3 regions of the Falsiroseomonas sp. E2-1-a20 genome follow, and region 3 is predicted to be linked to each of the others. Evidence: predicted binding sites of a transcription regulator. Region 3 holds the regulator's gene; each other region holds the start of a gene.
What was found. Region 3 encodes LexA, which represses DNA repair genes until DNA is damaged. Its sites were predicted from a motif close to TGTTCTANNTANGTTC; they were not measured.

Region 1 (9,842 bases), on a different contig from region 3:
CAGTCGGCAGTCTTGATGACCTCCAGGTTGTGCTCGATCACCACCACCGTGTTGCCGGTGGCGACCAGCGCGTGCAGCACTTCCAGCAGTTTCCGGACGTCCTCGAAGTGCAGGCCGGTGGTGGGTTCGTCCAGGATGTAGAGCGTTCGGCCGGTGGCGCGGCGGGACAGTTCCTTGCTCAGCTTGATGCGCTGCGCCTCGCCGCCCGACAGCGTGGTCGCCTGCTGGCCGAGATGGATGTAGCCGAGGCCGACGTCGCGCAGCACCACAAGCTTGTCCCGGATCGCCGGCACGGCGGAGAAGAAGTCGCAGCCTTCCTCCACCGTCATGTCCAGCACGTCCGCGATCGACTTGCCGCGGAACTTCACTTCCAGCGTCTCGCGGTTGTAGCGCTTGCCCTTGCAGGTGTCGCAGGTGACGTAGACGTCGGGCAGGAAGTGCATCTCGATCTTCAGCACGCCGTCGCCCTGGCAGGCCTCGCAGCGGCCGCCCTTGACGTTGAAGCTGAAGCGGCCGGGCGCGTAGCCGCGGGCGCGTGAATCGGGAAGCTCCGAGAACCAGTCGCGGATCGGCGCGAACAGGCCGGTATAGGTGGCGGGGTTGGAGCGCGGCGTGCGGCCGATCGGCGACTGGTCGATATCGATGATCTTGTCGAGGTGTTCCAGCCCCTCGATCCGGTCATGCGGCCCCGGCACCTGGCCGCTGCCCATCAGGCGGCGGGAGGCGGCCTTGAACAGCGTCTCGATCACCAGCGTCGACTTGCCACCGCCGGAGACGCCGGCGATGCAGGTGAAGGTGCCGAGCGGGAATTCCGCCGAGACGTCCTTCAGATTGTTGCCGCGCGCGCCGACGACGCGGATCATCCGCTTCGGGTCGATTTTTCTCCGAACGTCCGGCATGGGAATCCGGCGCTTGCCGGACAGGTATTGGCCGGTGATGCTCTCGGGGTTCGCCTCGACCTCCGCCGGCGTGCCCTGGGCGATGATGCGGCCGCCGCCCTTGCCGGCGGCGGGGCCGATGTCGATCAGGTGGTCGGCACTGCGGATCGCATCCTCGTCGTGTTCCACCACCAGCACCGTGTTGCCGATGTCGCGCAGCCGGCGCAGCGTCTTCAACAGGCGTTCGTTGTCGCGCTGGTGCAGGCCGATGCTGGGCTCGTCCAGCACGTACAGCACGCCGGTGAGGCCGCTGCCGATCTGGGACGCCAGCCGGATGCGCTGCGACTCGCCGCCCGACAGCGTGGCGGAGGACCGGCCGAGGCTGAGGTAGTCCAGCCCGACATCGACCAGGAACTGCAACCGCTCCTCGATCTCGCGCAGGATGCGGCGGGCAATTTCCTGGCGCTGCGGCGTCAGCGTCTCCATCACCCCGGCGAACCATTTGCGCGACTTGATGATGGACAGGTCATTGACCATGCCGATGTGCTCGCCGGCGATCTTCACCGACAGGGATTCGGGCTTGAGGCGATGGCCGTTGCAGACGGGGCAGGCGCGGGAGGCCTGGTAGCGGGACAGGTCCTCCCGCACCCACGGGTTGTCGGTCTCGCGGTAGCGGCGCTCAAGGTTCGGGATGACGCCTTCGAACGCCTTCTTCACGTCATAGGCGCGCAGGCCGTCCTTGTATTTCAGCGTCACCACTTCGGCGCCGGTGCCGTGCATCACCACATGCTGGAACGCCTTGGTCAGGTCGCCCCACTGGCTGGTCATCGAGACCTTGTAGTGCCGCGCCAGGCTTTCCAGCGTCTGGTCGTAATAGGGCGACTGCGCCCCGGCCCAGGGCTGCACCGCGCCGTCCTTCAGCGACCTGGTGTCGTCCGGCACCACAAGCTGCGGGTCGAAGAAGCTCTGCGTCCCGAGGCCGTCGCAGGTCGGGCAGGCGCCCTGCGGGGAGTTGAAGGAGAACAGCCGCGGCTCGATCTCCTCGATGGTGAAGCCGGAGACGGGGCAGGCGAACTTCTGGCTGAATACCGTCCGGCCTTCGCCATCCGCGTTCTCCGCATAGGCGACGCCATCGGCCAGGGCGAGCGCGGTCTCCAGGCTGTCGGCCAGGCGCGCCTCGATGCCCTCGCGGACCACGATGCGGTCCACCACCACCTCGATGTCGTGCTTCAGCTTCTTCGACAGGTTCGGCACCTCGGCCACCTGGTACAGCGTGCCGTTGACCTTCACGCGCTCGAAGCCGCGGCGCTGGAACTCCAGGAAATCCTTCTTGAACTCGCCCTTCTTGCCCTTGGCGACCGGGGCCAGCAGCAGCAGGCGGGTGCCTTCCGGCATGGCCATGATTCGGTCGACCATCTGGGAGACCGTCTGCGCCTCGATCGGCAGCCCTGTGGCCGGCGAATAGGGCACGCCGACGCGGGCCCAGAGCAGGCGCATGTAGTCGTGGATTTCCGTCACGGTGCCGACGGTGGAGCGCGGGTTGTGGCTGGTGGTCTTCTGCTCGATCGAGATCGCCGGCGACAGGCCCTCGATGCTGTCCACATCCGGCTTCTGCATCAGTTGCAGGAACTGCCGCGCATAGGCCGAGAGGCTTTCGACGTAGCGGCGCTGGCCCTCGGCGTAGATGGTGTCGAAGGCGAGCGACGACTTGCCGGAGCCGGACAGGCCGGTGACGACCGTCAGCGTGTCCCGCGGGATGTCGATGTCGACATTCTTGAGATTGTGTTCCCGCGCGCCGCGGACGCGGATCTGGCCGGTCATGGTGGTCCACCGATGGATGGGCGCGCGAAGCCTCCCGAGGGACGCCACGTTCGCATTGTGTTCTGGGGGTTTTGCCACCATATAGGTGGGGCGGAAAGAGGTTTTACGAGGCCTGTCGCGCGCAGCCCAGACCTGTCTGGTCGGCGCGGCAGCGTCGGGCTAGCTTCCGCGGTTCAGATCGAGGGGCCGGCGATGGCAGGCGTGAACAAGGTGATCCTGGTTGGCCGTCTGGGGAAGGACCCGGAGGTGCGGAACTTCCAGAATGGCGGCCGGGTGGTGAACCTGCGCCTGGCGACCTCCGAGCGGTACAAGGACCGCGAGGGCAACCAGCAGGAGCGCACCGAGTGGCATTCGGTGGCCATCTTCAACGAGAAGCTGGGCGAGATCGCGGAGAAGTACCTGAAGAAGGGCTCCGAGGTGTATGTCGAGGGCCAGCTCGAGACCCGGAAGTGGCAGGACCAGTCGGGGCAGGACAAGTACTCGACGGAGGTCGTGCTGCGCCAGTTCCGCGGCGAGATCGCCCTGCTCGGTGGTCGTGGCGGCGGCGGGGCTGACCCGGGCGAGGGGGATACGGGCGGCAGCTACGGCGGTGGCGGTGGCGGCGGTCGCTCCTCGGCCCCGGCGCGGTCCGGCGGTGGCGGGTGGGACAACAGCGGTGGCGGTGCCCGCGGCGGCGGCGGCGGTCGCAGTGCGCCGCCGAAGGGCGGCAGCGACCTGGATGACGATATCCCGTTCTGACGTCCGGCCTACCCTGGGCGCCGGCCATCCGACCTTGAAAAAACCGTAGTGCATCCGCAATGTCTTTCGCGTGACCGCATCGCCCCCGCACCCGCGCGAGACGCGCATCGACATCATCCGTCGCCGGGTGCGGCTGGCTTATGACTCGGCGGCGGCGAGGGCCTGGACCCGGCTGCCGCGGGTCTCGGAGGATGGGCTCAATGCGATCTCCTTCCTCTTTCCGCTGGGCGAGGCCTTCTTCTGCCGGTCCGTCGCCCATTACCGGGACCGGATCACCGACCCGGCTTTGAGGGACGCCGCGGACCGCTTCATCCACCAGGAAGCCAATCATTCCCGCGAACATGCGCGCTCCAACGCCGCGCTGCGGGAAGCCAATGTGCTGGGTGCGGAGCTGGAGTCGGTCGCCCGCATCCTGCTGGCCATCGCCAAGACCATCTGGCCGCGCGCCACCCAACTCGCCATCACCTGCGCGCTGGAGCATTTCACCGCCATGCTGGCGGCGCGGCTGCTGAGCAAGCGGCTGCTGTACAAGGAGGGCACGGATCCTGCCTTCGCCCATCTCTGGCTTTGGCACGCGGCGGAGGAGATCGAGCACAAGGCCGTCTGCTTCGACGTCTACGAGCACCTGTTCGGGCGCGGCGTCTGGGCCTGGCTGCACCGCATCCTCGGCATGGTCATCGTCACGGTCTCGGGCGGGATCGGCCTGCTTGTGGCCTTCACGGTGGTGCGGCTGAGGCTTCTGTTCCGCCCGCGCCGTCCGGCATCGGCCGCCGCGGCGGGTGGCGCACCCAGCGGCCCGAGCCTGCGCAACCTGTTCGGCAGCCTGCCGGTCAGCGACTACACCGCCTATTACCGCCGCTCCTTCCACCCGTGGGAGCAGGATGACCGGGCGCTGCTGGAGGCCTGGAAGCTGGAGCATCCGGGCTTCGGGTTGCCAGAGCCGCACCCCCACGCCGCCGCGGCCTGACCTGAAGGCGGCTCAGGACCGCTCGAATTTCAACAGGCTGTAGCGCAACAGGCCGGTCCGGCCGACGAAATCCAGCATGGCGAGCCCGGCCTGCCCCCAGCGCTCCGCCACCCCGCGCCGGCCGCTGGCCCGCAGCATCCGGCCGAGGAAGGCGTAGGTCGGCAGGGTGTGGCGGGTGATGTCGCGCAGGGTCGTCAGGGCCAATCCGGATTCCGCTGCCAGTCGCCGGTAGCCGGCGGCGGAACAGGTCACGTCGCAGGTGCCGAACAGGTTCACCCGGTCGAACCACGGCGCGCGGGCCAGCCGCGTCACCGGCACCCAGGCGGAGGCCGGGACGAAATCCGACAGCACCAGCACGCCGCCCGGCCGCAGCACGCGCCGCACCTCCGCCAGGAAGGCGGCGCGGGAGGGGAAGTGGAAGATGCACTCCACCGCCAGCACGCGGTCGAAGCTGGCATCGGCGAAGGGCAGGGTGCAGGCGTCGCCGGCGGTGAAGGCGATGGTGGTGCCGGGCCTGGGATGCACCAGCCCAGCGGCGCGTGCCAGCTGGCGCGGGTCGATGTTCAGGCCGACCAGGTCCAGCGGATGCATCCGCTCCTCGAGGCAGGCGAGGGTGCCGCCGAAGCCGCAGCCGGCATCGAGCACGCGCATCCCCGGCGCGATCCCGGCCAGGGCGAGCAGTTCCAGGCTCAGCCTTTCGGCCGCGGCGGCATAGTCCTCCGCCGAGTCCGGGCGGGCCAGTGCGGGCTCGGGCCAATAGCCCCAGTGGATGTGGCGGCCGAAGCTTTGTTCCAGTTGCGGGTTGCCGCGCGCCAACTGGCCCAGCAGCAGGTCGATATAGGGCAGCGTCACCGGCCAGCCGCCCGCCACGGCGTAGCCGCCATGCCAACTCGCCGCATCTCTGCCAACCTCCTGCGACCCATATCCAGCCGGTATCTTTAGGCCCGTATGGGCCGCAGGCGAAACGTCGGGGCGCAACAAACGGCACATTGCGGGCCGTTTCGGGCCGGGAATCGGCCTTGGAAGGGGCTGCACCCTTCCGCCGGGGCCCGGAATTGCCTAATCCACAACCCGCGAGACCCGGCTGCGTCCGGCCAAGCATGAGGATTGCGCGTTGAGCGACACGTCACCGCCGCCTGGAGACCCGAAGGGGCCGGGCCACGACATCGCCCCGGTGGGTCTCGAGACCGAGATGCGCCGGTCCTACCTCGACTACGCCATGTCGGTCATCGTGGCCCGCGCCCTGCCGGATGCGCGGGACGGGCTGAAGCCGGTGCACCGGCGCATCCTCTATGCCATGCACGAATCCGGCTACACGGCGGACAAGCCGCACCGGAAATCGGCCCGCGTCGTCGGCGACGTGATGGGCAAGTATCATCCGCATGGCGACGCCTCGATCTACGACGCGACGGTTCGGATGGCGCAGTACTTCTCGATGCGCGTGCCGCTGATCGACGGGCAGGGCAATTTCGGCTCGATGGACGGCGATCCGCCGGCGCAGATGCGCTATACGGAGGTCCGCCTGGCGCGCGCCGCGGCGGCGCTGCTGGAGGGGATCGACGAGGACACCGTCGACTTCCAGCCGAACTACGACGAATCGGAAAGCGAGCCGCGCGTCCTGCCGGCCTCCTTCCCGAACCTGCTGGTCAACGGTGCCCAGGGCATCGCCGTCGGCATGGCCACCAACATCCCGACGCACAACCCGGGCGAGGTGATCGACGCGGCGCTGGCCCTGATCCGGGAGCCGGATACCAGCCTCGACGAGCTGATGAAGATCATGCCCGGGCCGGACTTCCCGACCGGCGGCCTGATCCTCGGCCGGTCCGGCATCCGCAACGCCTTCGAGACCGGGCGGGGTTCGATCCCGCTGCGCGCGCGCGCGACGATCGAGGAGATGCGTGGCGGGCGATCCATGATCGTGGTCACGGAAATCCCCTACCAGGTCAACAAATCCACCCTGATCGAGAAGATCGCGGAGCTGGTGCGGGCCAAGGCGGTGGAGGGCATCTCCGACCTGCGCGACGAGTCCGACCGCGACGGGCTGCGCATCGTCGTCGAGCTCAAGAAGGACGCGACGCCGGAGGTGGTGCTGAACCAGCTCTACCGCTTCACGCAGTTGCAGACCTCCTTCGGCGTGAACTTCGTGGCGCTGGATGAGGGCCGGCCGCGGCTGATGGGGCTGCGCGACGCGCTGATGGCGTTCCTGCGCTTCCGCGAGGACGTCATCCTGCGGCGGTCCCGTTTCCGCCTGAACAAGGCGCGCGACCGCGGCCACCAGTTGATCGGCCTCGCCATCGCGGTGGCCAACATCGATGCCGTCATCGCGCTGATCCGCGCCGCGCCGGATGCGGCGACGGCGCGGGCGCAGCTGATGACGCGGGACTGGCCGGCGGCCGACGTGGCGCCGCTGCTGGAGCTGGTCGACGACGTCCGCAACACGCTGGCGCCGGACGGCACCGTGCGGCTGACCGAGGACCAGGCGCGCGGCATCCTGGAGCTGCGCCTGCAGCGCCTGACCGGGCTGGAGCGGGAGAAGATCAACGCGGAGCTGGCCGAGGTCGCCGGCACCATCAAGGACCTGCTCGACATCCTGTCCTCCCGCCCCCGGCGGATGGATTTGATGACGCAGGAGCTGATCGCGGTGCGCGCGCAGATCGCCGTGCCGCGGATGACGGACATCGTCGACGGGATCGCCGACCAGGACGACGAAAGCCTGATCGAGCCGGGCACCATGGTGGTGACGCTGACGCGCGACGGCTACGTGAAGCGCACCGGGCTCGACGTGTTCCGCAGCCAGAACCGCGGCGGCCGCGGGCGTTCGGGCGCGGCGACGCGGGAGGATGACATCGTCGTCCGCAGCTTCGTGGCGCACACGCACCAGTGGGTGCTGTTCTTCACCAGCCGCGGCATCGCGTTCCGCGAGAAGATCTGGCAGTTGCCGGAAGGCGGCGCCACCGGCCGTGGCCGCAGCCTGCGCCAGGTGCTGCAATTGCAGCAGGATGAGAAGGTGACGGCGGTGCTGCCGCTGCCGCAGGACGAATCGCTGTGGGAGAACCTGCACCTGGTCTTCGCGACCGCGCAGGGCAATGTCCGGCGCAACAAGCTGTCCGACTTCCGCAATGTCCGCGCCGTCGGCCTGATCGCGATGAAGCTGGAGGAGGGCGACAGCCTGATCGGCGTCGCCACCTGCCGCGAGGGCGATGACGTGATGCTGGCGACCCGCAACGGCCGCTGCATCCGCTTCCAGGCCGAGGCGGACCAGCTTCGGGTCTTCGCCGGACGCGATTCCAGCGGCGTGCGCGGCATCCGGCTGATCAACGGTGATGCGGTGATCTCGCTGGCGGTGCTGCGCCACGCGGAGGCGTCGCAGGACGAACGCGCCACCTACCTGCGCCACAGCGCCCAGAAGCGTCGCGCGGCCGGCGAGGAGGTCGCCTCCGAGGCCGAGGCCGCGTCCGAGGAGGTCGAGGAGGTGTCCGGCAGCGTCACCCAGGTTTCGCCCGAGCGGCTGGGGGAGATGGAGGCGGCCGAGGAAATCCTGGTGGTCGTCACCGACCGCGGCTTCGGCAAGCGGACCTCGGCCTACGAATACCGCGTCACCGGCCGGGGCGGGCAGGGCATCGCCAACATCAACCTGACCCCGCGCACCGGGCGTGAGGTGGTCGCCACCTTCGCGGTGCGGGAGGGCGACGGCGTGATGCTGGTGACCGATGGCGGCCGGCTGATCCGCCTGCCGGCGGACCAGATCCGCATCACCGGCCGTGGCGCCATGGGCGTGACGCTGCTGCGTCTCGGCGAGAGCGAGCGGGTGACATCCTGCTTCCCGGTGGTCGAGGAGGTCGAGGTCGCGACCGAGATCCCGACCGAGATCGCGCCGCCGGAGGGCAGCACCGATGGCTGAGTGGCGCACCGGGATCTATCCCGGCACCTTCGATCCGGTGACCAACGGCCACCTGGACGTCATCGCCCGCGCGGCGCGGCTGGTGGACCGCCTGGTGGTCGGCGTTGCCATCAATGCGGGGAAGGGGCCCTTGTTTCCACTCGATGAGCGGGTGGAACTGGTCAAGGCAGAAACCGATACCATCTCGGCGGCGGTCGGCTCGGAGATCGTCGTGGTGCCGTTCACCGGGCTGCTGGTGGAGTTCGCCCGGCAGTCGCAGGCACGGATGATCATCCGCGGCCTGCGGGCGGTGACGGACTTCGACTACGAATTCCAGATGGCCGGGATGAACCACCGCCTGGCACCGGATGTCGAAACGGTGTTCCTGATGGCCAGCGAAACGAACCAGTTCATCTCCTCACGCTTTGTCAAGGAAGTCGCGACGCTGGGGGGGGATGTGTCCTCCTTCGTGCCGAAACTGACCCTCGAACGCACGCTGGCGCGCGTGCGCAACCGCAAGGACGCCGCTGAATGACCGGGATCACCTTCCTCCGCCGCGGCCTGCTGGGCGCGGCGCTCGCCGCGCCGATGCTGGGAGGCCGCGCCGCGGTGGCCCAAGGGGCAGCGCAACCCGACCCGGAGAACACGCTGTTCCTGGAATTGAAGGACGGTCGCGTGACCATCCAGTTGCTGCCGGACCTCGCGCCGCGCCATGTCGAGCGCATCAAGCTGCTGGCGCGGCGCAACTTCTACGACAACACGCCGTTCCACCGCGTGATCGAGGGCTTCATGGCGCAGGGTGGCGACCCCACCGGAACGGGCACCGGTGGCTCCGACCTGCCGAACCTGGCGGCGGAGTTCACCCCCGCCAACCGCGCGCGCTTCCTGCGCGGCACCTGCGGCATGGCGCGCACCCAGGCGCCGAATACCGCCAACAGCCAGTTCTTCATCATGTTCGCGCCGGCGCCGAGTCTGGATGGCCAGTACACCATCTGGGGCCGCGTGGTTGCCGGGATGGAGGCAGTGGACAAGATCAAGCGCGGCCAGGGCCAGGGCGGCATCGTGCCGCCGCCGCCCGACCGCATCCGGGCCATGCGCGTCGCGGCGGATGTGCGCTGAGCACCCGGCGCTCCCGACAAGAACCCAAGAAAGGACCACCAAGATGAGCGCCACGATCGACCCCGAGAACACCCTGCTGCTGGAACTCGACAGTGGCGTCGTGACCATCGAGTTGCTGCCGGACCTGGCGCCGAAGCATGTCGAGCGGATCAAGGCGCTGGCCACCGCCGGCTTCTACAACGGCACGCCGTTCCATCGCGTGATCGATGGCTTCATGGCGCAGGGTGGCGACCCCACCGGCACCGGCACCGGCGGGTCCGAGCATCCCGACCTGCCGGCCGAGTTCACGCCGCCGGCGAAGGCGAAGTTCGTGCGCGGCGTCTGCGGCATGGCGCGCACCAACAATCCGAACAGCGCCAACAGCCAGTTCTTCATCATGTTCGCGCCGGCGCCGAGCCTGGACGGCCAGTACACCATCTGGGGCCGCGTTGCCGAAGGC
Region 2 (9,842 bases), on a different contig from region 3:
CGCACCGATGCGCGCGGCGTGCCGTTCTTCTTCCTGCGCGTCGACCCGGCGGGCAACGTGGACAAGCGCTTCTCGGCGGCCGGCTTTCCCTTCGCCCGCTTCGGCGGGTCCTGCCCGAAATGGATCGTCCACCAGGCCTTCGCCACGCCCGCCGTCACCCGCGTGCAGGTGGCGCAGTTGCCGGATGGCGCGGCGTTCCTGTGCTTCGCGCGCGCCATCGCCGCACCCACCACGCACTGGGGCGAACCGGCGCCGGTGCATGTGGTGGCGATGGGCTGCGACCTGTCCCGCGCGGCGGAGGTGGTCTATGCCGATGGCCTGGACCTGGGGCGCGCCGTGGTCGGCATCGGCCTGTCCTGCCGGCTGTGCGAGCGCAGGGAATGCCGCAGCCGCGCCTTCCCGCCGCTGGAGCACCGATTGAACCTCGACCCGAACGAGCACGGCGCCAGCCCCTGGCGCTTCGAGCCGACGCGCCGGATTTAGCCAGCGCTTAACCGCCCTCCGGTAGTCTCCGACCCGCGCCGCATTTCCGGGGCGCCTTGGGCGGAGCTGCATGGCGAAGGGTGGCAAGGGCGGCGCGACGATTGTCATCAAGCGCATCGAGGAGGGCGGGCACGGCCACCATGGCGGTGCCTGGAAGGTCGCCTATGCCGATTTCGTCACGGCGATGATGGCCTTCTTCCTGCTGATGTGGCTGCTGAACGCGACGACGGAGGAACAGCGCCGCGGCCTCGCCGACTATTTCGCGCCGAGCAACGTGATGGGCCGGAACCAGACCGGCGCCGGCCAGCCCTTCGGCGGCCGTACACCGAACGAGACCGCGCAGGTGACGCAGAATGCCGGCGCCATCCGCCTGCAGCACGGCCCGGTGCCGGTGCTGGAGGATGTCGAGGTGGAGGAGGAGGTGCCGACCGTCGCGCGCCCCGTGCCGCGGCGCGAGGGCCCGGAGGGCGAGGATGAGGAGGCCGAGCTGCGCCGCATCCGCCAGGCGCGCGCCGACCTTCCCCCCGGCGATGCCGACCCGCGCGAGATGCAGCGCCTGGCCCAGCAACAGGTTGGGGCCGATGCGCGGGCGCTGACCGACGCCGCGCTGCGCGCCGAACACCAGCGGCGGGAACGCGAAGCCTTCGAGCGCGCGGCGGAGGAGATCCGCGCCGCGGTGGCGGAGGATCCGCTGCTGGCGGAACTGGCGCAGCAGCTTCTGGTGGAGCAGGTGCCGGAGGGGCTGCGCATCCAGTTGCTGGACGCCGACCGGCAGCCGATGTTCGCGCTCGGCGGCAGCGCGCCGAACGATCGCGCACGCGGCCTGCTGGCGCGCGTGACGCAGGTGGTGGCGCGGCTGCCGAACGAGATCGCGGTGGCCGGCCACACCGACGCCACGCCGTTCCGCGGCGGCGGCGATCGCTCCAACTGGGATCTGTCGGCGGAACGCGCCAACGTCACGCGCCGGCTGCTGACGGAAGCCGGCCTGCCGGTGGCACGCATCCGCAGCGTCACCGGCAATGCGGAACGCGACCTGCTGCTGCCGGAGACGCCGAACGCGGCGGCCAATCGCCGCGTCTCCATCACGCTGCTGCGGGAAAATCCACCCGTGCCGCAGGCAGGATCGGCGCCGCAGGCCAGACCCGCGCCGCAGGCACGAACCGCACCGCAGGTGGCCGCGCCATGACGACGATCGGGGGCCTGGTCTTCCTGCTGGCCATGGTGTTCGGCGGCTACATGATCGCCGGCGGCAAGTTCGGCATCATCCTGAAGTCGCTGCCCTATGAGATGATGATGATCGGCGGCGCCGCGATCGGCGCCTTCGTGATGGCGAACAGCGTCGCCGGCATCAAGCACACGCTCGGCGGCTTCGGGAAGATCCTGAAGGGGGAACGCTTCCACAAGCACGAATACGTCGACCTGCTGTCGATGCTGTACTGGTTCGTGCGGCTGGCCCAGACCAAGGGCGCGATGGCGCTGGAGGCGCATATCGAGAAGCCCTCGGAAAGCCCGGCCTTCCAGAAATTCCCGAAGATCATGGCGGACAAGATCGCGGTGGCGATGATCTGCGACTACCTGCGCATGGTCGGCATGAACGCCGACGATCCGCACCAGATCGAGGACATCATGTCCAAGGAGTTGAAGAAGGTGCGGGCGGAGGAACTGCACGTGGCGCACACCTTCCAGACCACGGCGGATGCGCTGCCGGCGCTCGGCATCGTCGCCGCCGTGCTCGGCGTCATCAAGACCATGGCCAGCATCGATTCTCCGCCGGCCGTGCTCGGCGGCATGATCGGCGGCGCGCTGGTCGGCACCTTCCTCGGCATCCTGCTGGCCTATGGCGTGATGGGGCCGATGGCGTCGCGGCTGAACGGCGTGATCGAGGAGGATTGCAAATACTACGAGGTGATCCGCGCCGTGCTCGTCGCCCACCTGCACGGCAATGCGCCGCAGGTGGCGGTGGAGGCCGGGCGCAAGGCCGCACCCTCGCATTCCATGCCGAGCTTCGCCGAACTCGAGGAGGCGTTGCAGAGCCTGCAGATCGGCTAGAGCATTTTCAAGTCAGGCGGATACGCCTGACGACTCGGAAAATGCGCCAAATCAACAGCTAGGGCGGATTCACCTGTGCATGGCACAGGTGAAATCCGCCCTAGGCTGGGCTTGCCGCCCGCCGCGAAGGGCGCGAAAAAATTTGCGGGGCCGGTGGCGGGCCGGGATGCCAGGGGTTTCAGCGCGATGCCCGCCGCGCCGCATCCGATGCGGCAACCCCGTCGCGCAGGATGACTTTTTGTCGCCCTGGTTGTTCTTGATTTGTTCGGATCGCTCGGCCATCGTCGGCGCGATGCAGCCTGTCGAGACTCCTCCTCCTCCGCCGGATTCGGCCCCGCTCGACCAGGCGGCGGTGCTGGCCGCGCTGCGTGCGCGCGTGGCGCGGCTGGAGGGTGGTGGCCGCGCCCGGCATGGCGTGGCGCCGGTGCCGGTGTGCGACGGCATCGCGCTGCCCGGCGGCGGGCTGGCGCGCGCCGCGATGCATGAGGTGGCCGGCACCAGCCCCGGCAGCGCCGCCGCCTTCTGCGCCATGCTGCTGGCCCGCAGCGGCGGCACGGTGCTGTGGATCGCCACCGACCGGGACGAATTGCAGGCCTGGCCGCCCGGCCTCGCCCGCTGCGGCCTGTCGCCGGCCAATTTGGTGCTGGTGCGGGCGGAACGCTGGTCGGATGCGCTGTGGGCGATGGAGGAGGCGCTGCGCTGCCCCGCCGTCACCGGCGCGCTGCTCGCCACGGGGTGGGAGGCGCCGGCCCGGCTGGACCTGACCGCGACCCGCCGCCTGCAACTGGCCGCCGAGACCGGCGGCGCGCTCGGCCTGGTGCTGCGGCCGGACCTGCCGAACCCGGACCCCAGCGCCGCGGCGACGCATTGGCGGGTCGCGCCGCTGCCCTCCGGCGGCGCCGGGCATGGGCTGGAAGATCCGCGCTGGCAGCTGGAATTGCTGCGCGCGCGCGGCGGCAAGCCGGGCGGGCCATGGTCCGTCACCTGGCGCGCCGCCTCCGGCGCGCTCGACCTGGAGGAGACGGAGGTGTCGGCCGAACCGACCCGCACCCGGCGCGCCCGGAGATGATGGCAAGCGCCGACCTGCAGACGCTGGAGGCGGCTGAGGCGCCGAATGGCGCCCGCCGCAAGTGCGTGATGCCGCAGGCATGCCTTCGGCATGACGAGCCAAGGGCGCGGAGCGCCCGCCGGCGCCTGAGGTGGACATGACTCGCCGCTTCCTGGCGCTGCATTTGCCGGACCTGGCCATCGCGCGGCTGCGGCGGGCGGAGCCGGACCTGCCGGAGCGTCCGCTGGCGACCTGGGAGGCCATCGGCAGTCGCCGCCTGCTGGTCGCCGTGGACGCCGCCGCCGCGGAACTCGGGCTGAACCCGGGCCAGGCGCTGGCCGATGCCCAGGCCATCGCGCCCGATTTGCTGCTGCGCCCCGCGGCGCGGGAGGCCGATGCGTGCGCGCTGCGCGCCCTGGCGCTGTGGGCGCGCCGCTACACGCCGCTCGCGGCGGTTGATCCGCCGGAGGGGCTGATCCTCGACATCACCGGCTGCGACCATCTGTGGGGCGGGGAGGCCGCGCTGCTGGCCGATGCGCTGGCGCGCCTGCGCCGTGCCGGGCTGGCACCGCAGGGCGCCGTGGCCGGCGCCGCCGCCACCGCCGCCGCCCTGGCCCGCGCCCGCACGGACAACCCCATCGCCGCGTCCGGCATCGAGCCGGCGCTGGCCGCGCCGCTGCCGCTCGGCCCGGCGCTGCGGCTGGATGCGGCGATGCGGGAGGATCTGGCGCGACTCGGCCTGCGCCGGGTGCGGGATCTGCTGGACCAGCCGCGCGGCCCGCTGGCGCGGCGCTTCGGCCAGAAGCTGCTGGACGCGCTGGACGCGGTCACCGGCCGCCGCCCGCACGCCATCCAGCCGGTGCTGCCGCCGCCCGACCTCGCCTCCGCGATCGAATTGCTGGAGCCGATCGTGACCCGGCCGGCGATCGAGGCCGCGCTCGACCGGCTGCTGGCCGACCTGGCCGAGACGCTGCGCCGCACCGGCCGCGGCGTGCGCCGGCTGTCGCTGCTGGCCTGGCGGGTGGATGGGGTGGTGCAGGACATCACGATCGGCACCGGCCAGCCGACCCGCGACCCCGCGCATCTGCGGCGGCTGTTCGCGGACCGGCTGGAAAAGCTGGAACCCGACCTCGGCTTCGAACGCATGGCGCTGGAGGCCCAGGCGACGGACCCGATGCAGGCCGGCAGCCAGATCAGCCTCGGGATCGGGGCGCGGCGGGAAGAAGCCGTGCTGCTGGCGCAGCTGCTGGACCGGCTGGGCCAGCGGCTGCGCGTGCATCGCGTGGCGCCGCTGGCCAGCCACTGGCCGGAACGCAGCGTCATGGCGCTGGACCCGCAGGCCACGCCGCCGGAGCCGCCGCCCGGCTGGTCCCGCCCCGATTCGCCGGTGCTGCGCCTGCGCCGGCCGCTGGCGCTGGAGGTGGTGGCGCTGCTGCCGGATGCGCCGCCGGCGCAACTCCGCTGGCACGGCGCGGCGCATCGCGTGCTGCGGGCGGAGGGGCCGCGGCGGCTGGAGCCGGAATGGTGGCGCCTGCCGCATGGCTACCGGCGGGACGGCTACCGGGTGGAGCTCACCTGCGGCATGCGGCTGTGGGTCTGCCGTGGCGGCGCCGAATCCGCCTGGCGGCTGCATGGCCATTTGCCGTGACAGGCTACGCCGAACTCGCCGCACGCTCGCATTTCTCCTTCCTCGACGGCGCCTCGCATCCGGCGGAGCTGGCGCAGGCGGCGGCGGCGCTGGGGCTGGCGGGGCTCGGCCTGTGTGACACCAACAGCCTGGCCGGCGTGGTGCGCGGCCATGTCGCGGCGAAGGAAGCCGGGCTGCGCTTCGCGGTGGGCTGCCGGCTGGTGCTGTCGGATGGCACCGCATGGCTCGCCTGGCCGACCGACCGCGCCAGCTATGGAAGGCTGACGTCGCTGCTGTCGCACGGCCGGATGCGGGCGCCGAAGGGCGGATGCGCGCTGGTTCGGGAGGATCTGTTCGAGGCGGCGGAGGGGCTGGTGCTGGCGGCCATCGCGCCTGATGCCGCGCAATGGCAGGCGGATGCCGCGGCATTGCACGGCAAGCTGGCACTGCCGCTGCTGCTCGCGGCGTCCTGCCCCTATGCCGGCGACGACCAGCAAAGGTTGGATGCTCTCGCGGGCATAGCCGGCGATTCGCTGCTGGCCATCGGCGACATCCGCTACCACCACCCGGCGCGCCGCCGCCTCGCCGACGTACTGAGCGCGATCCGCCTGCGCACCACCGTCGATGCGCTGGGCCATGCGGCGGAGCCGAATGCGGAGCGCCATCTGAAATCCCCCGCCGAGATGGCGCGGCTGTTCGCGCGCCACCCGCAGGCGCTGGCCAACACGCTGCGCGTGCTCGACGCCAGCGCCGGCTTCTCGCTCGACCAGCTGCGCTACGAATACCCCGACGAGGTGATGGAGCCCGGCCGCACCGCGCAGCAGACGCTGGAGGCGCGGGTGGCGGCGGCGTTGGCGACGCAACCCTTCGGCCGGTCCGCCAACATCCGCGCCCGTGTCGCGCATGAACTGGAGCTGATCGGCCGGCTTGGCTACGCGCCGTATTTCCTGACCGTGCATGAGATCGTGGCCTTCGCGAAGCGGGAGAAGATTCTCTGCCAGGGCCGTGGCTCGGCGGCGAATTCCGCGGTCTGCTACGTGCTCGGCATCACCGCCGTGGATCCCGACAAGCACGACCTGCTGTTCGAGCGTTTCGTCTCCGCCAGCCGCGGCGAGCCGCCCGACATCGACATCGACTTCGAGCATGAGCGGCGCGAGGAGGTGATCCAGCATTTGTACGAACGCTACGGCCGCCACCGCGCCGCGATCTGCGCCACCATCATCCGCTACCGCGCCCGCAGCGCCATCCGCGAAGTGGGCCGCGCCATGGGGCTGACGGAGGATGTGACGGCGCGCCTCGCCAAGGCGAGCTGGGGCCCGGGGCGGGAGCTGGATTTGCACCAGCTTGCCGCCAGCGAGGGGCTGGATGTCGGCGATCCGCGCCTGGCGATGACGCTGGAACTGGCGGAGGAATTGCAGGACGTGCCGCGCCACGCGGCCACGCATGTCGGCGGCTTCGTCATCACGCGCGGGCCGCTGACCGAACTCGCCGTGGTGACCAATGCGGCGATGGAAGACCGCACCGTGCTGGAATGGGACAAGGACGACATCGACGCGCTCGGCATCCTGAAGGTGGATGTGCTCGGCCTCGGCATGCTGTCCTGCATCCGTCGCGCCTTCGCGCTGTTGCGCCAGCATCGCGGCCTCGACTACGCGCTGGCGACGCTGCCGCCGGATTGCCCGGCGACCTACGCCATGCTGCGGCGCGCGGATTCCGTCGGCGTGTTCCAGGTGGAAAGCCGGGCGCAGATGAACATGCTGCCGCGACTGAAGCCGGAGAAATTCTACGACCTGGTGATCCAGGTCGCCATCGTCCGACCGGGGCCGATCCAGGGCGACATGGTGCATCCCTATCTGCGCCGGCGGCAGGGGATCGAGGTGCCGGAGTATCCCTCCCCCGCGCCGCCGCATCCGCCAGACGAATTGCAGAAGGTGCTGGAGAAGACGCTGGGCGTGCCGTTGTTCCAGGAACAGGCGATGAAGCTCGCCATCGTCGCCGCCGGCTTCACGGCGGATGAGGCCGACCTGCTGCGCCGCGCCATGGCGACCTTCAAGATGACCGGCGGCGTGGCGAAGTACCGCGACAAGCTGGTCGCCGGCATGGTCGGCCGCGGCTACCGGCAGGAGTTTGCCGAGCGCGTGTTCAGCCAGATCGAGGGCTTCGGCAGCTACGGCTTTCCCGAAAGCCACGCCGCCAGCTTCGCGCATCTCGTCTATGCGTCGTCCTGGATCAAATGCCACCACCCCGCGATCTTCGCCTGCGCGCTGCTGAACAGCCAGCCCATGGGCTTCTACGCCCCGGCGCAGATCGTCCGCGACGCGCGCGAGCACAATGTCGAAATCCGCGCGGTGGACGTGAACGCCAGCGAATGGGACTGCACGCTGGAACCTGGCGCCACCGGCTTCGCGCTGCGGCTCGGCCTGCGGCTGGTGACGGGGCTGGCGGAGGAGGAGGCGCAGGCCATCGTCGCAGCGCGGGAGGCGCGCAACGGCGCGCCCTTCACCTCGGTCGAGGACCTCGCCTGGCGCAGCGGCGCGGGCAAGCGGGCGCTGAACAACCTGGCCGCGGCGGATGCCTTCGCAGGTGCGGGGCTGGTGCGGCGCGACGCGGCCTGGGATGCGCGCGGCGTGCCCTCCGGCCCGCGCGACCTGCCGCTGTTCGCCATCGCGCAGGACTCCGTGGCGGCGGCGCTGACGGACGAGGCGCCGATGCTGCCGGAGCCGGTCGCGAAACTGCCGGCGCATACGGAAGGCGAGGCGGTGGTGGGCGACTACCTCGCCACCGGGCTGACCTTGCGCCGGCACCCGCTGGCGCTGCTGCGGCCGCGCCTCGACGCGCAGGGCTGCGACGACACGCGCCGGCTGGAGGCCGCGCGCGCCGGCACGCGGCTTCGCCTGCCCGGCCTGGTGCTGATGCGCCAGCGGCCGGGCTCCGCCAAGGGCGTGGTGTTCCTGACCATCGAGGATGAGTTCGGCGTGGCGAACCTCGTGGTGTTCCAGGATGTCGCGGCGCGCGACCGCGCCGCGCTGGTCGCCGGCCGCCTGCTGCTGGCGGAGGGCGTGCTGGAACGCGAGGACACCCATGCGGAAATCCCCATCCTGCACGTCATCATCCGCCGCCTGACCGACTGGTCCGGGCTGCTGGACGCGCTGCCGCAAGCGGAAGGCAGCTCCGCCTGGGCCGAGCGCAACATCGGCCGCGCCGACGAGGTGCGCCGGCCGGACCCCGGCGCCCGCGCGCCGAAGAAGGCGCGGCTGCCCGCCAGCCGGGACTTCCGGTGAACGAAACGAACCCCCGCCGCCCATCGGCGGCCTTGCCCGCCCGCCCGGCGCGGCGCCAGGATGCCGCCGCGGCGCCCGCCAGAGGCGCCTCCATCGGGAGAGAGACCAGCGCCATGAACCGCCGCACCATCCTGCAGGCCGCCGCCGCCGCGCCGCTGCTGGCCACCCCCGGCCTGTTGCGGGCGCAGGAGTTCACCCAGCCCGTCCGCCTGATCGTCCCCTTCAACCCGGGCGGCACCAGCGACATCCTGGCGCGGCTGATCGCGCCCTCGCTCGGCCAGCGAATCGGGCAATCCGTGGTGGTGGAAAACCGCGCCGGCGCCGGCGGCAACATCGGCGCCGACCTGGTGGCGAAAAGCCGGCCGGATGGCCACGCCATGGTGCTGCTGGACATTTCCGTCCTCGCCACCAACCCGCATCTGTTCCCGCGCCTGCCCTTCGACAGCCTGCGCGACCTGGCGCCGGTGCAGATGGTGGTCTACGCGCCCTACATCCTGGCGGTGAACAACCAGCTTCCGGTGCAGAACGCGCAGGAATTGGCGGCCTATGCCAAGGCCAATCCGGGCAAGCTGAACGCGGCCAATTCCGGCACCGGCACGCTGACCCACCTGGTCGCCGCCTCGCTTGCCAATGCCTGGGGTGGGGAGGTGACGCATGTGCCCTATCGCGGCGGCGCCCCGGCGCTGACCGCGCTGGTGACGAACGAGGCGAACTTCACCATGGCCGGCGCCACGCAGTCGCAGAACTTCGTGGTGAACAACCAGATGCGCGGCATCGCCGTGACCGGCGCGAAGCGCCTGGCCGCGGTGCCGAACCTGCCGACGTTCCGGGAACTCGGCTGGCCGGAGCCCGATGCCGGGACCTGGCAGGGCGTGCTCGCCCAGGGCAACACCCCGGCGCCGATGATCGCGCGGCTGGAGCAGGAAATCGCCAAGGTGCTGGAGGAGCCGAACATCGTCCGCCGCATCGGCGAGCTGGGCGGCGAGGTCCGGGCCGAGGGCGCCGCGACCTTCCGCCGCATCCTGACCGAGCAGACCGAAAGCTACGGCCGCATCATCCGCGCCAACAACATCCGGCTCGAGTGATGCGGCCGACGCGCCTGCATGTGCAGGTGAACCCGGCCTCCTCCCTGGCGGAGGCCTTCACCGAGGCGCGGCTGCGCGCGGCGCTGCCGGAGGCCGAGGCGGCGCTGAGTTTCGGCACGACGCCGGATGCGCTGGAGGCCGGGCTGGCCGAGGCGGAGGTGCTGCTGCTGGCAGGCCACGCCCCGCTGCACGACCTGCCCCGCCGCGCCCCGCGCCTGCGCTGGATCGGCTACACCAGCGCCGGCGTCGAATGGCTGCTGAAGCCAGCA
Region 3 (9,842 bases):
GCTGGCCCTGCTGGAAGGCGCGCCGGGCGCCTATCGCGATTGCGTGCTGTTGAATGCCGCCGCCGCCCTTGTGGTGGCCGGCCGGGTGGACGACATCCGCGCCGGCGCGACCCAGGCCGCCGCCGCCCTCGACAGTGGCGCGGCGCTTGCCGTGCTGAACCGCCTGCGCGCCGCCACCGCCGCTCCCCCCGAGCCGCCCCCTGCCGAGCACCCGCACCGATGAACGTCCACACCCCCGTCCTCTCCGACACGCTGGCCCGCATCCTCGCCGACAAATACGAGGAAGTGCGCCAGCGATCCGCCGCCATGCCGCTGTCGGAGGTCGAGGCGCAGGCCCGCCACGCCGATGCGCCGCGCGATTTCACCGGCGCACTCTGCGCCGCCGTCGGCGAAGGTCGCGTCGGGCTGATCGCCGAGATCAAGCGCGCCTCGCCCTCCGGCGGCCTGATCCGCGACCCCTTCGAGCCCGCCGCGCTGGCCCGCGCCTATGAGGAAGGCGGCGCCGCCTGCCTGTCCGTCCTGACCGATGGCCCGTGGTTCCAGGGCGACCTCGGCCACATGGTCGAAGCCCGCGCGGCCTGCAGCCTGCCGGTGCTGCGCAAGGACTTCATGGTGCATCCTTGGCAGGTCTTCGAGGCACGCGCGATGGGCGCGGATGCCATCCTGCTGATCCTCGCCGCCCTGTCGGATGAGCAGGCGCAGGAGCTGGAGGATATCGCCCGGTCGCTCGACATGGCGGTGCTGGCGGAGGTGCATGACCAGCGGGAGCTGGACCGGGCGCTCGGGCTGGAGACGCGGCTGATAGGCGTGAACAACCGTAATCTCAAGACCTTGGTGACCGATCTTGCGACGTCGGAGGAGCTGATCCCGCAGATCCCGGCGGACCGCATCCCGGTCGGCGAAAGCGGCATCCGCACGCCTAACGACGTCCGCCGCATGTGCCACGCCGGCGCCCGCTGCCTGCTGGTGGGCGAGCACCTGCTGCGCCAGCCCGACGTCGCCGCCGCGGCGCGCGAGTTGATCGCGGCGATCTAGCGGTGGCGCTGACGCATTTCGACGCCACCGGCGCCGCCGCCATGGTGGACGTCTCCGCCAAGGCGGAGACCAGCCGCACCGCCATCGCCCGCGGCCGCATCACCATGGCGCCGGAGACGCTGGCGCTGGTCCAGGCCGGCCAGGTCGGCAAGGGCGACGTGCTGGGCGTGGCGCGCATCGCCGGGATCATGGCGGCGAAGCGCACCGCGGACCTCATCCCGCTGTGTCACCCCCTCGCGCTGGCGAAGGTCACGGTGGACCTCGCCATCGCCGCGCCGGATGCGGTGGAGATCGAGGCGCTGGTGAAGGTCACCGGCCAGACCGGGGTGGAGATGGAGGCGCTGACGGCGGTGACCGTGGCGGCGCTGACGATCTACGACATGTGCAAGGCCGCCGACCGCGGCATGCGGATCGAGTCGGTGCGGCTGGTGCATAAATCCGGCGGAAAATCCGGGACCTACGAGGCGTCCTGATGATCCCGCTGGAAGAGGCCCGCGCCCGGATCCTGGAGGCGCTGCGCCCCACCGCCGCCGAGACCGTGGCGTTGGCGGAGGCGTGGAACCGCACGCTCGCGCACCCGGTCGCGGCCCGGCTGACCCAGCCTCCGGCCGATGTCTCCGCCATGGATGGCTATGCCGTTCGCGCGGCCGATGCGGTGCTGGGCGCCCGACTGACGGTGACCGGAGCCGCCCCGGCAGGCCATCCTTTCGCTGGCGAAGTCGGCACTGGGCAGGCCGTGCGCATCTTCACCGGCGGCTTCGTCCCACCCGGCGCCGATGGCATCCTGTTGCAGGAGGATGCCGAGGAAGCCGGCGGCGTGGTGACGGTGCGGGAAGCCGTCGCGCCGAACCGCTGGATTCGCCGCCGTGGCCTGGACTTCACCGCGGGCGACATCCTGCTGCCCGCCGGCCGCCGCCTGACGGCCCGCGACATCGGTCTCGCCGCTGCCGCCAACCATCCCTGGCTGATGGTGCATCGCCGCCCGCGCATCGGCATCCTGGCCACGGGCGACGAGATCGCCCTGCCCGGCGAGCCGATTCCGCCCGGCGGCATCGTCAGCAGCAACGCGCATGCGCTGGCCGCCCTGGTGCGGGCCGGCGGCGGCGATCCGCTGGTGCTGCCGATCGTGGCCGATGACCGGGACGCCATCGCCGCCGCAGCCGCGGCCTCCCGCGGCTGCGACCTGTTGGTGACGACGGGCGGCGCCAGCGTGGGCGAGCACGACCTGATCCAGGCGGCACTCGGCCGGGACGGGTTTGCGCTCGATTTCTGGAAGATCGCCATGCGGCCGGGCAAGCCGCTGATCTGGGGGCGGCTTGGCGCCACGCCGGTGCTGGGGCTGCCCGGCAATCCGGTCTCCGCCCTGGTCTGCGGCGTGCAGTTCCTGCTGCCGGCACTCGCGGTGCTGTCCGGCCTGCCGGCCGCGGCGCCGCGCACCATCCTGGTCCGCGCCGGGGCCGATCTGGCGGCGAATGACCGCCGATTCGATCATCTCCGGGCGACGCTCGGCACCGATTCGGCCGGCCACGTCACCGCCACCCCCTTCCCGCAGCAGGACAGTTCCATGCTGGCCAACCTGGCGCGGGCGGAGGCGCTCATTCTGAGGCCACCCTTGGCCCCGGCGCTGCCCAAGGGGGCCGAGGTGCCGGCCATCCCGCTGGGCCAGTTCGGCATCTGAGCCCCGTCCCGGCGCGTTTTTTGGCAAGGGCCGCGAAAAAGATTTGACGGCTTCGCAGGAACCTACATAGAACATCCATGCCGGTTGCCCGTTTGTTCGGCACCCCGTGGTCCCCCGACCGGCTGGAGAACGCCATGCTGACGCGCAAGCAGCACGAGTTGCTGATGTTCATCGACAAGCACCTGCGCGCGACCGGCTTCTCGCCTTCCTTCGAGGAGATGAAGGACGCGCTGCGCCTCAAATCCAAATCCGGCATCCACCGCCTGATCACGGCGCTGGAGGAACGTGGCTTCCTGAAGCGCCGCGCGCACCGCGCCCGTGCGCTGGAGGTTGTGCGCCTGCCGGAGAATGTCGCGCCGCGCCGAGCGGACGCCGTGCCGGCACCCGCACCACCGACCTTCACGCCCAACGTGATCCGGGGCCATTTCGCACCCGGCCTTGCCGGCGTGCAGAAGGCCGCGAACGAGGCGGGGTCCGTCGCCCTGCCGCTGTACGGCCGCATCGCCGCCGGCATGCCGATCGAGGCGCTGCGCGACACCTCGGCCAGCATCGACGTGCCGGCCGCGCTGCTGAGCGGCGGCGAGCACTACGCCCTGGAGGTCGCCGGCGATTCGATGATGGAGGCTGGCATCCTGGACGGTGACACCGTCATCATCCGCCGTGGCGATACGGCCGACAGCGGCGCGATCGTGGTGGCGCTGGTCGATGACCAGGAGGTCACCCTGAAGCGCCTGCGCCGCAAGGGCAACTCGGTGGCGCTGGAGCCGGCGAACCGCGCCTATGAAACCCGCATCTTCGGCCCGGACCGTGTGCGGGTGCAGGGCCGCCTGATCGGCCTGCTGCGCCGCTACTGAAGGCTCAGTAGGGGTCCCATTCGTGGCTGCGCGCCGAACGCCAGGCGTGCAGCCGCTGCCACGCTGCGGTTGCGACGACACCGCTCAGCATTCCGGCGGCCAGCATCAATGCCATGCCCATGATCCGCGTCCTTTCCGCCCTTCCTGTCCGGGGATCCTGGATCCGGCCCGGCTAAGGCATGGTTAACGCGACCCCGTATCGATGGTTGCGCGCGGCAGGTCGGAGGCGCGGCCGGGCATCGGCACCGGCGGCACCCAGGGGCGGTCGCCGCGGGTGCCGCGGTCGGTGCGGATGACGACCTCCGCGCCGAGCCAGGCGGCCTGGGCGCCGTCGCGCCACATCGCGAAGCGGTCGATGGCCAGGCCGCTGCGGCAGCGCGGCGCCATCGCCTCCAGCGCCACGACCAGCGCGGCCTGGCCGCAGGCCTGGCCGGGGTCCAGGGGCGGCATGCGCTCGCCGCGCCGCGCCGGTGGTCCCCGCAGCAGCACGGCGACGGCGCTTTCGGGCCTTGGCTGGAAGCGGCAGGCGGCCGGCGTGCAGGAAACGGCGCCGCCCGCGACCTCCCCCTGCTCCGGCAGCGCCAGTGCCTGGGTCGCGCCCATGGCCCGCAGCAGGTTGTCGCGCGCGAAGTTGCGGGCGCCCGGGACGCGGTAGAGGTACACCCCTTCCGCCGTGCGCAGCGCCACCAGCCGGGCGTCGCCGGACACCAGCAGGTCCGGCGGTGGCGAGACCACGCCCGCCGCCAGGCCGGCCAGGATCACCGGCACCCCGAACAGCCGCAGGCCGCCGCGCCACAGGCACAGCCAGCAGAATCCGAAGGCCGCCAGCGCCAGCCCCCAGCCCGGCAGCGGCGGCATGGCCGGCGCGGCGCCCGGCAGGTCGGCCACACGCCGCGCCACGAGCAGGATGCCCTCGACCCCCCACCCCATGGCCCAGAGCGGCCAGTCCTGCAGCCCGACCGGCAGCGCCAGCACCGCCGCCAGCGCCGCCGGCATCACCAGCAGGGAGGTCAGCGGCACCGCCACCGCATTGGCGAGCACCCCGAACACCTGCAAACGTCCGAAGTGGTGCAGGCCGGAGGGGGCGGTGGCCGCGCCCGCCAGCAGGGATGTCAGCACCAGCCCCGCCAGCAGCAGCAGGCCGCGCCGCCACCAGTACCGCTGACGGTCCGGCCGCGCCAGCCAGGGGCGCAGGGCATCATGCCCGGCGATCAGCGCCAGCACCGCACCGAAGGACATCTGGAAGGACGGCCCCAGCACTTCCGCCGGCGCCACCATCAGCACCGCCGCGGCGGCCATCGCCAGGACGCGCAGCGACAGCGCCCGCCGCCCGGCGAGCAGCGCCAGAGTCATCAGCGCCGCCATGCCGAGGCAGCGCTGCATCGGCACCTGCGACCCGGTCAGCAGCATGTAGAAGGCACCCGCCGCCAGCGCCCCCACCGCCGCCACCGCCTTCCCCGGCACCCGCAGCGCCACCCAGGGCACCAGCGCCAGCCCCGCCCGCAGCACACCGAAGACCAGCCCCATGACGATCGCCATGTGCAGCCCGGACACCGACAGCAGATGCGCCAACCCGGAATCGCGCATCGCCACCATGGCCGGTTCCGGGATGCCGCTCTGCGTGCCGGTGATCAGCGCCGCCGCCACCGCGCCGGTCGCGCCGGGGATCGCCGCCGTCACCACCTGTTCGAGCCGCGCCCGCAGCCGGGCCAGGTCCTCCCCCTGCCCCGGCGCCACCGCCGCCGGCCCGAGCGCGAAGCCCGACCCTCCCAGGCCGGAAAAATAGGCGGCGCGCTGGAAGTCGTAGCCGCCCGGTACCACCGGCGCGCCAGGCTCGCGGAGCAGGGCGCGCACCGTCAGCCGGTCGCCCGCCTCGGGCCGCGCCGGGTCGTCGCGCCGCAGCCGCAGCCGCACCGGGCGGGCCAATGGCGCCGCGTCATCCAGCCGCGCCGCCGCCAGCGTCACGCGCACCCCCTCCGGCAAGGGTTCCACCACCGCGACGCGGCCCGAGGCGACCACCGCGCCATAGGGCAGCGCCAGCGGCTCCGCCTGCCGCGCCGCGTGCCAGCCGGCCATGCCCGCGCCAAGCAGGAACGCCGTCAGCAGGCCCAGGGCCCAGCCGGCCAGGGCCTGCCGCTGCGCCACCCACAGCGCCAGCAAGGCCATGGGCGCTGCCAGCCAGAGCGGCTGCGCCTCCGGCTCCCGGTCCAGTTCGAAGTACCACAGGATGCCGCCGCCCAGCGCCACCGCCAGCCAGGGCGCGTAGCGGCCATGCTGCGCGCCGACCTGCCCCGCCAGAAGCTCGGCAGGCGCGGGGCGAACAAGGGGGGAAACCGCGAGGGACATTCCACCCAGGGTGGAACATCGCATCCGGAGACGCAACGAAGTCCTGTCTTTGGCCTGGCCGCCGTTCCGGGCTACCTATCCCGCTGATCGAACCTTCTGCCGGAACCCGGAAACCAGATGTCCGTCCGCACGCGCTTCGCCCCCTCCCCCACCGGCTACCTGCACATCGGCGGCGCCCGCACGGCGCTGTTCAACTACCTGTTCGCGCGCCATCACGGCGGCCAGTACCTGCTGCGGATCGAGGATACCGACAAGGCGCGCAGCACGGAGGCCGCCGTACGGCAGATCCTGGACAGCCTCGAGTGGCTCGGCCTCAGCCCGGACGAGCCGCCCGTGATGCAGACCCACCGCGAGGCCCGCCACGCCGAGGTGGCGCGCGAGTTGCTCGCAGCCGGCCGCGCCTACCTCGCCTACGACACGCCGGAGGAACTCGCGGCGATGCGCGCCGAGGCGGAGGCCACCAAGCGCCCCTTCAAGTATGACGGCAGCCGCTGGATCGACCTCGACCCCACCCAGGCCCCCAGCCTGCCCGGCGCCATCCGCATCAAGGCGCCGCGCGGCGGCGAGACGGTGGTGGCGGACCTGGTGCAGGGCGAGGTCCGCGTCGCGCACACCGAACTCGACGACATGATCATCCTGCGCAGCGACGGCACGCCCACCTACCTGCACGCGGTCGTGGTGGATGACCACGACATGGCGATCACCCATGTCATCCGCGGCGACGACCACCTGACCAACACCTTCCGGCAGTGCATGGTCTATGACGCGATGGGCTGGCGACGGCCGCATTTCGCGCACATCCCGCTGATCCATGGCGCGGATGGCTCGAAGCTCTCGAAGCGCCATGGCGCCGTCGGTGCGCTGGACTTCGCCGAGATGGGCATCCTGCCGGAGGCGCTGTGCAACTACCTTTTGCGCCTCGGCTGGGGCCATGGCGACGAGGAGATCGTGCCGCGCGACCGCGCGATCGAGCTGTTCGACCTGAAGGATGTCGGCCGCGCCGCCTCCCGCATGGACTACGTCAAGCTGGTGCACCTGAACGGCGTCTATATCCGCGGTGCGGAGGATGACCGGCTGGTGCGGGAGGTGCTGGCGATCCTCACCCGCCGGCGCATCGACTTCGGGACCGAGGCCGCGGGCCGCATCCGCATGCTGATGCCGGACCTCAAGGCACGTGCGAAGACGCTGACGGAACTCGCCGAGGCCTGCCTCTTCGCGGTGCCCGAGGGTGCGCCCGAGCCGGATGCCAAGGCCGCCGCGCTGCTGACGCCGGAAGCGCGCGCGCGCCTTGCCAACCTCGCCGAGTTCCTGGCCGAGGCGCCGTGGGAACGGGCGGATCTGGAACAGTGGCTGCGTGACTATGCCGAGGTGAAGGGCGTCAAGCTTGGGCAGGTGGCGCAACCCCTGCGGGTGGCGCTGACCGGCAGCACCCAGAGCCCGCCGATCGATGCGGTCCTCGTGGCGCTCGGCAAGACGGAGGCATTGAGCCGGATCAGCACCGCGGCAGGCACGACAACGGCTTGACCTTCACGCAAGCGACATCTAGAAAATTACTACCTCAGTAATTTTTTGGTGTCACTGCGGAGTGGGCATGCCGGGCCGATCGAAACTCGCCTACTGGGCCCTGGCCCTGCTCGGCATTGCAGCCTGGGCCGCCGGCATCATCGGGCTGTCGGGGCTTCCCCTGCCAACGCAGGTGGCGCTGTCCGGCATGGCGGTGATGGCCTGCCTGTGGGGCCATGCCGTGCTGTTCCCGAAGCCGGTCACCGCGGCGCCGACGCCGCGGCCTGCCCATCCGCTTCCCCTCGGCCGAGCCCGCACGCCGACCCGCCTGGCGCTGCGCAACCTGGCTCTGGACCTGCCGCCGGGCGAGCTTCCCACCCTGCTGCGCGAACCCTTCGAGGAAGCGGCCCGGATGGAGGCGCATCGACTGGCCGAAGCCATCAGCGCCGCCGGCATTTTCGGCCTGGTGAACATCCGCCTGCAGCCCGATGGCATGGCGTTGATCGCGCCGGTCCAGGCCGAGGCCGCCGTGCGGCTGCCGACGGCCGTCCTGGTGCGGCTGGCGCAGCGGCTGACCAGCCGACCCGATCCGCGCGCCGAGCCCGGCGCAGGTCTCTGGCCCGGCGAGGATCTTGCCGCCGCCGTCGCGGGCCGGCTGGAGGAGGTGCGGCCCGCGCAGGCTTCCCCTGCCCCTCGCCCTCCCGGGCGGGCCCGCCGCGCGGGTCTCGAATCGGTTTAATCAGGGTGCAAATCTGGGCAGATGGTTTATTGGTCCTGATGTCATTCACGCACATCCGGTCCTTGTAGACCCAGCCCAGGACGTCCCATGGCGAACATCGTCGGCACCGGCAATGACGACGTCATCACCCCCGGCTTCACCTCGGCCGGGCTCGCGTCGCCGACCTCGGATGCCGACGTGATCCAGGGCCTGGCCGGCAGTGACGTGCTTGATGCCTCCGCTGGCGATGACCTCGTGCTCGGCGACGAGGGCGCGGACCTGCTGGTGGGTGGCGAAGGCGCGGATACGCTGGATGGCGGCACGGATGCCGATACGCTGTTCGGCGGGGCCGGCGCCGACCTGCTGGTCGGCGGCGACGGGTCCGACCAGGCCTTCGGCGGCGACGGCGCCGATACCCTGCTGGGGGGCGCCGACCAGGACCTGCTCTCGGGTGACGAGGGCGATGACCTGATCGATGGTGGCACCGGTGCCGACACGCTGCGCGGCGGGGGCGGACGCGACACGCTGCTGGGCGGGGACCAGGGGGACCGGATCGAGGCGAATGCCGGCGACGACCAGGCCAATGGCGGCGAAGGCAGCGACCTGATCTTCGGCGGCGATGGCAACGACACGCTCGAGGGCGGCACCGATGCCGATACGCTGTTCGGCGACGCCGGCGATGATCTGCTGGTCGGCGGCGCCGGCGTCGACTGGCTGATCGGCGGTGCCGGCCGCGACACGCTGGAGGGCGGCGACGATGCCGACAGCCTTGCGGGCGGTGACGACGACGACCTGATCCTCGGCGGCCAGGGCCAGGACAGCATCGCGGGCGAGGCGGGCGCCGATACGCTGCTCGGCGGCCTGGACGGCGACAACCTGGATGGTGGGGCCGGTGACGACCTCCTGCTGGGCGAGGAAAGTGCTGATTTCCTGCGTGGTGGCGATGGCCGCGACACCCTGCTGGGCGGCGACGGCGTGGACACGCTGGAGGGCGGCGAAGGCGATGACTGGATGGATGGCGGCGCCAGCGCCGATATCCTGGGCGGCGGCGCGGGCAATGACGTGCTGGTCGGCGGCCTCGATGCCGACACGCTGCTGGGCCAGGACGGTGCGGACACCCTGCTCGGCGGCAGCGGCTACGAAGTGCTGGATGGTGGCGACGGCGACGACCTGATCCGCAACGGCGCCGGCGAGGACATGATCATCGGCGGCGCTGGCCGCGACCGCGTCGACTTCACCGAGGCTGCCGGGGCTGCCCCCGGTTCGATCTTCTTCGTCGACCTTGGCGGCGGCATCTTCGGCACGACCAGCTTCCCGACCGGCACGCTGACGGGCATCGAGGACGTCACCGGCAGCAGCTACGCCGACAGCATCACCGGCAGCGCCGAGGCCAACCGGATCGACGGTGGCGCGGGCTTCGACAGCATCGCCGGGCTGGACGGCGCGGACAGCCTGTATGCCGGGGCGGACGGCGCCAGCCTTTCGGGCGGCGAGGGTGACGACCTGCTGGATGGCGGGTCCGGCGATTCCACGCTGCTGGGCGGCGCCGGTGACGATGTGCTGCTGGGGGGTACCGGCCACGATCTTCTCGAGGGTGGCGAGGGCAATGACCTTCTCCGCGGCGGCGCCGGCGACGACACGATGGATGGCGGCGCCGGGGCCGATACCATCTCCTACGCCGATGTCTCGGCCGGCGTGTCCGTGGACC

Region 1: the regulator LexA is predicted to act here: its motif matches at 2,747-2,762, upstream of uvrA (excinuclease ABC subunit UvrA).
Region 2: the regulator LexA is predicted to act here: its motif matches at 2,784-2,799, upstream of ACFHPP_RS20855 (ImuA family protein).

What each region holds. Positions count from the first base shown of each region.
Region 1 is NZ_JBHMFT010000016.1:103,042-112,883, forward strand. It holds gene uvrA (excinuclease ABC subunit UvrA) at 1-2,699, opposite strand, end outside; gene ssb (single-stranded DNA-binding protein) at 2,892-3,437, shown strand; gene ACFHPP_RS19340 (metal-dependent hydrolase) at 3,508-4,404, shown strand; gene ACFHPP_RS19345 (class I SAM-dependent methyltransferase) at 4,417-5,274, opposite strand; gene gyrA (DNA gyrase subunit A) at 5,519-8,305, shown strand; gene coaD (pantetheine-phosphate adenylyltransferase) at 8,298-8,819, shown strand; gene ACFHPP_RS19360 (peptidylprolyl isomerase) at 8,816-9,403, shown strand; gene ACFHPP_RS19365 (peptidylprolyl isomerase) at 9,447-9,842, shown strand, end outside.
Region 2 is NZ_JBHMFT010000019.1:60,952-70,793, forward strand. It holds gene ACFHPP_RS20840 (helix-turn-helix domain-containing protein) at 1-483, shown strand, start outside; gene ACFHPP_RS20845 (flagellar motor protein MotB) at 554-1,669, shown strand; gene motA (flagellar motor stator protein MotA) at 1,666-2,532, shown strand; gene ACFHPP_RS20855 (ImuA family protein) at 2,825-3,601, shown strand; gene ACFHPP_RS20860 (Y-family DNA polymerase) at 3,738-5,228, shown strand; gene ACFHPP_RS20865 (error-prone DNA polymerase) at 5,225-8,488, shown strand; gene ACFHPP_RS20870 (Bug family tripartite tricarboxylate transporter substrate binding protein) at 8,602-9,573, shown strand; gene ACFHPP_RS20875 (NAD(P)-dependent oxidoreductase) at 9,573-9,842, shown strand, end outside.
Region 3 is NZ_JBHMFT010000003.1:340,572-350,413, reverse strand. It holds gene trpD (anthranilate phosphoribosyltransferase) at 1-223, shown strand, start outside; gene trpC (indole-3-glycerol phosphate synthase TrpC) at 220-1,035, shown strand; gene moaC (cyclic pyranopterin monophosphate synthase MoaC) at 1,038-1,508, shown strand; gene ACFHPP_RS06190 (molybdopterin molybdotransferase MoeA) at 1,508-2,713, shown strand; gene lexA (transcriptional repressor LexA) at 2,848-3,567, shown strand; gene ACFHPP_RS06180 (ComEC/Rec2 family competence protein) at 3,751-5,913, opposite strand; gene gltX (glutamate--tRNA ligase) at 6,031-7,437, shown strand; gene ACFHPP_RS06170 (hypothetical protein) at 7,505-8,155, shown strand; gene ACFHPP_RS06165 (calcium-binding protein) at 8,243-9,842, shown strand, end outside.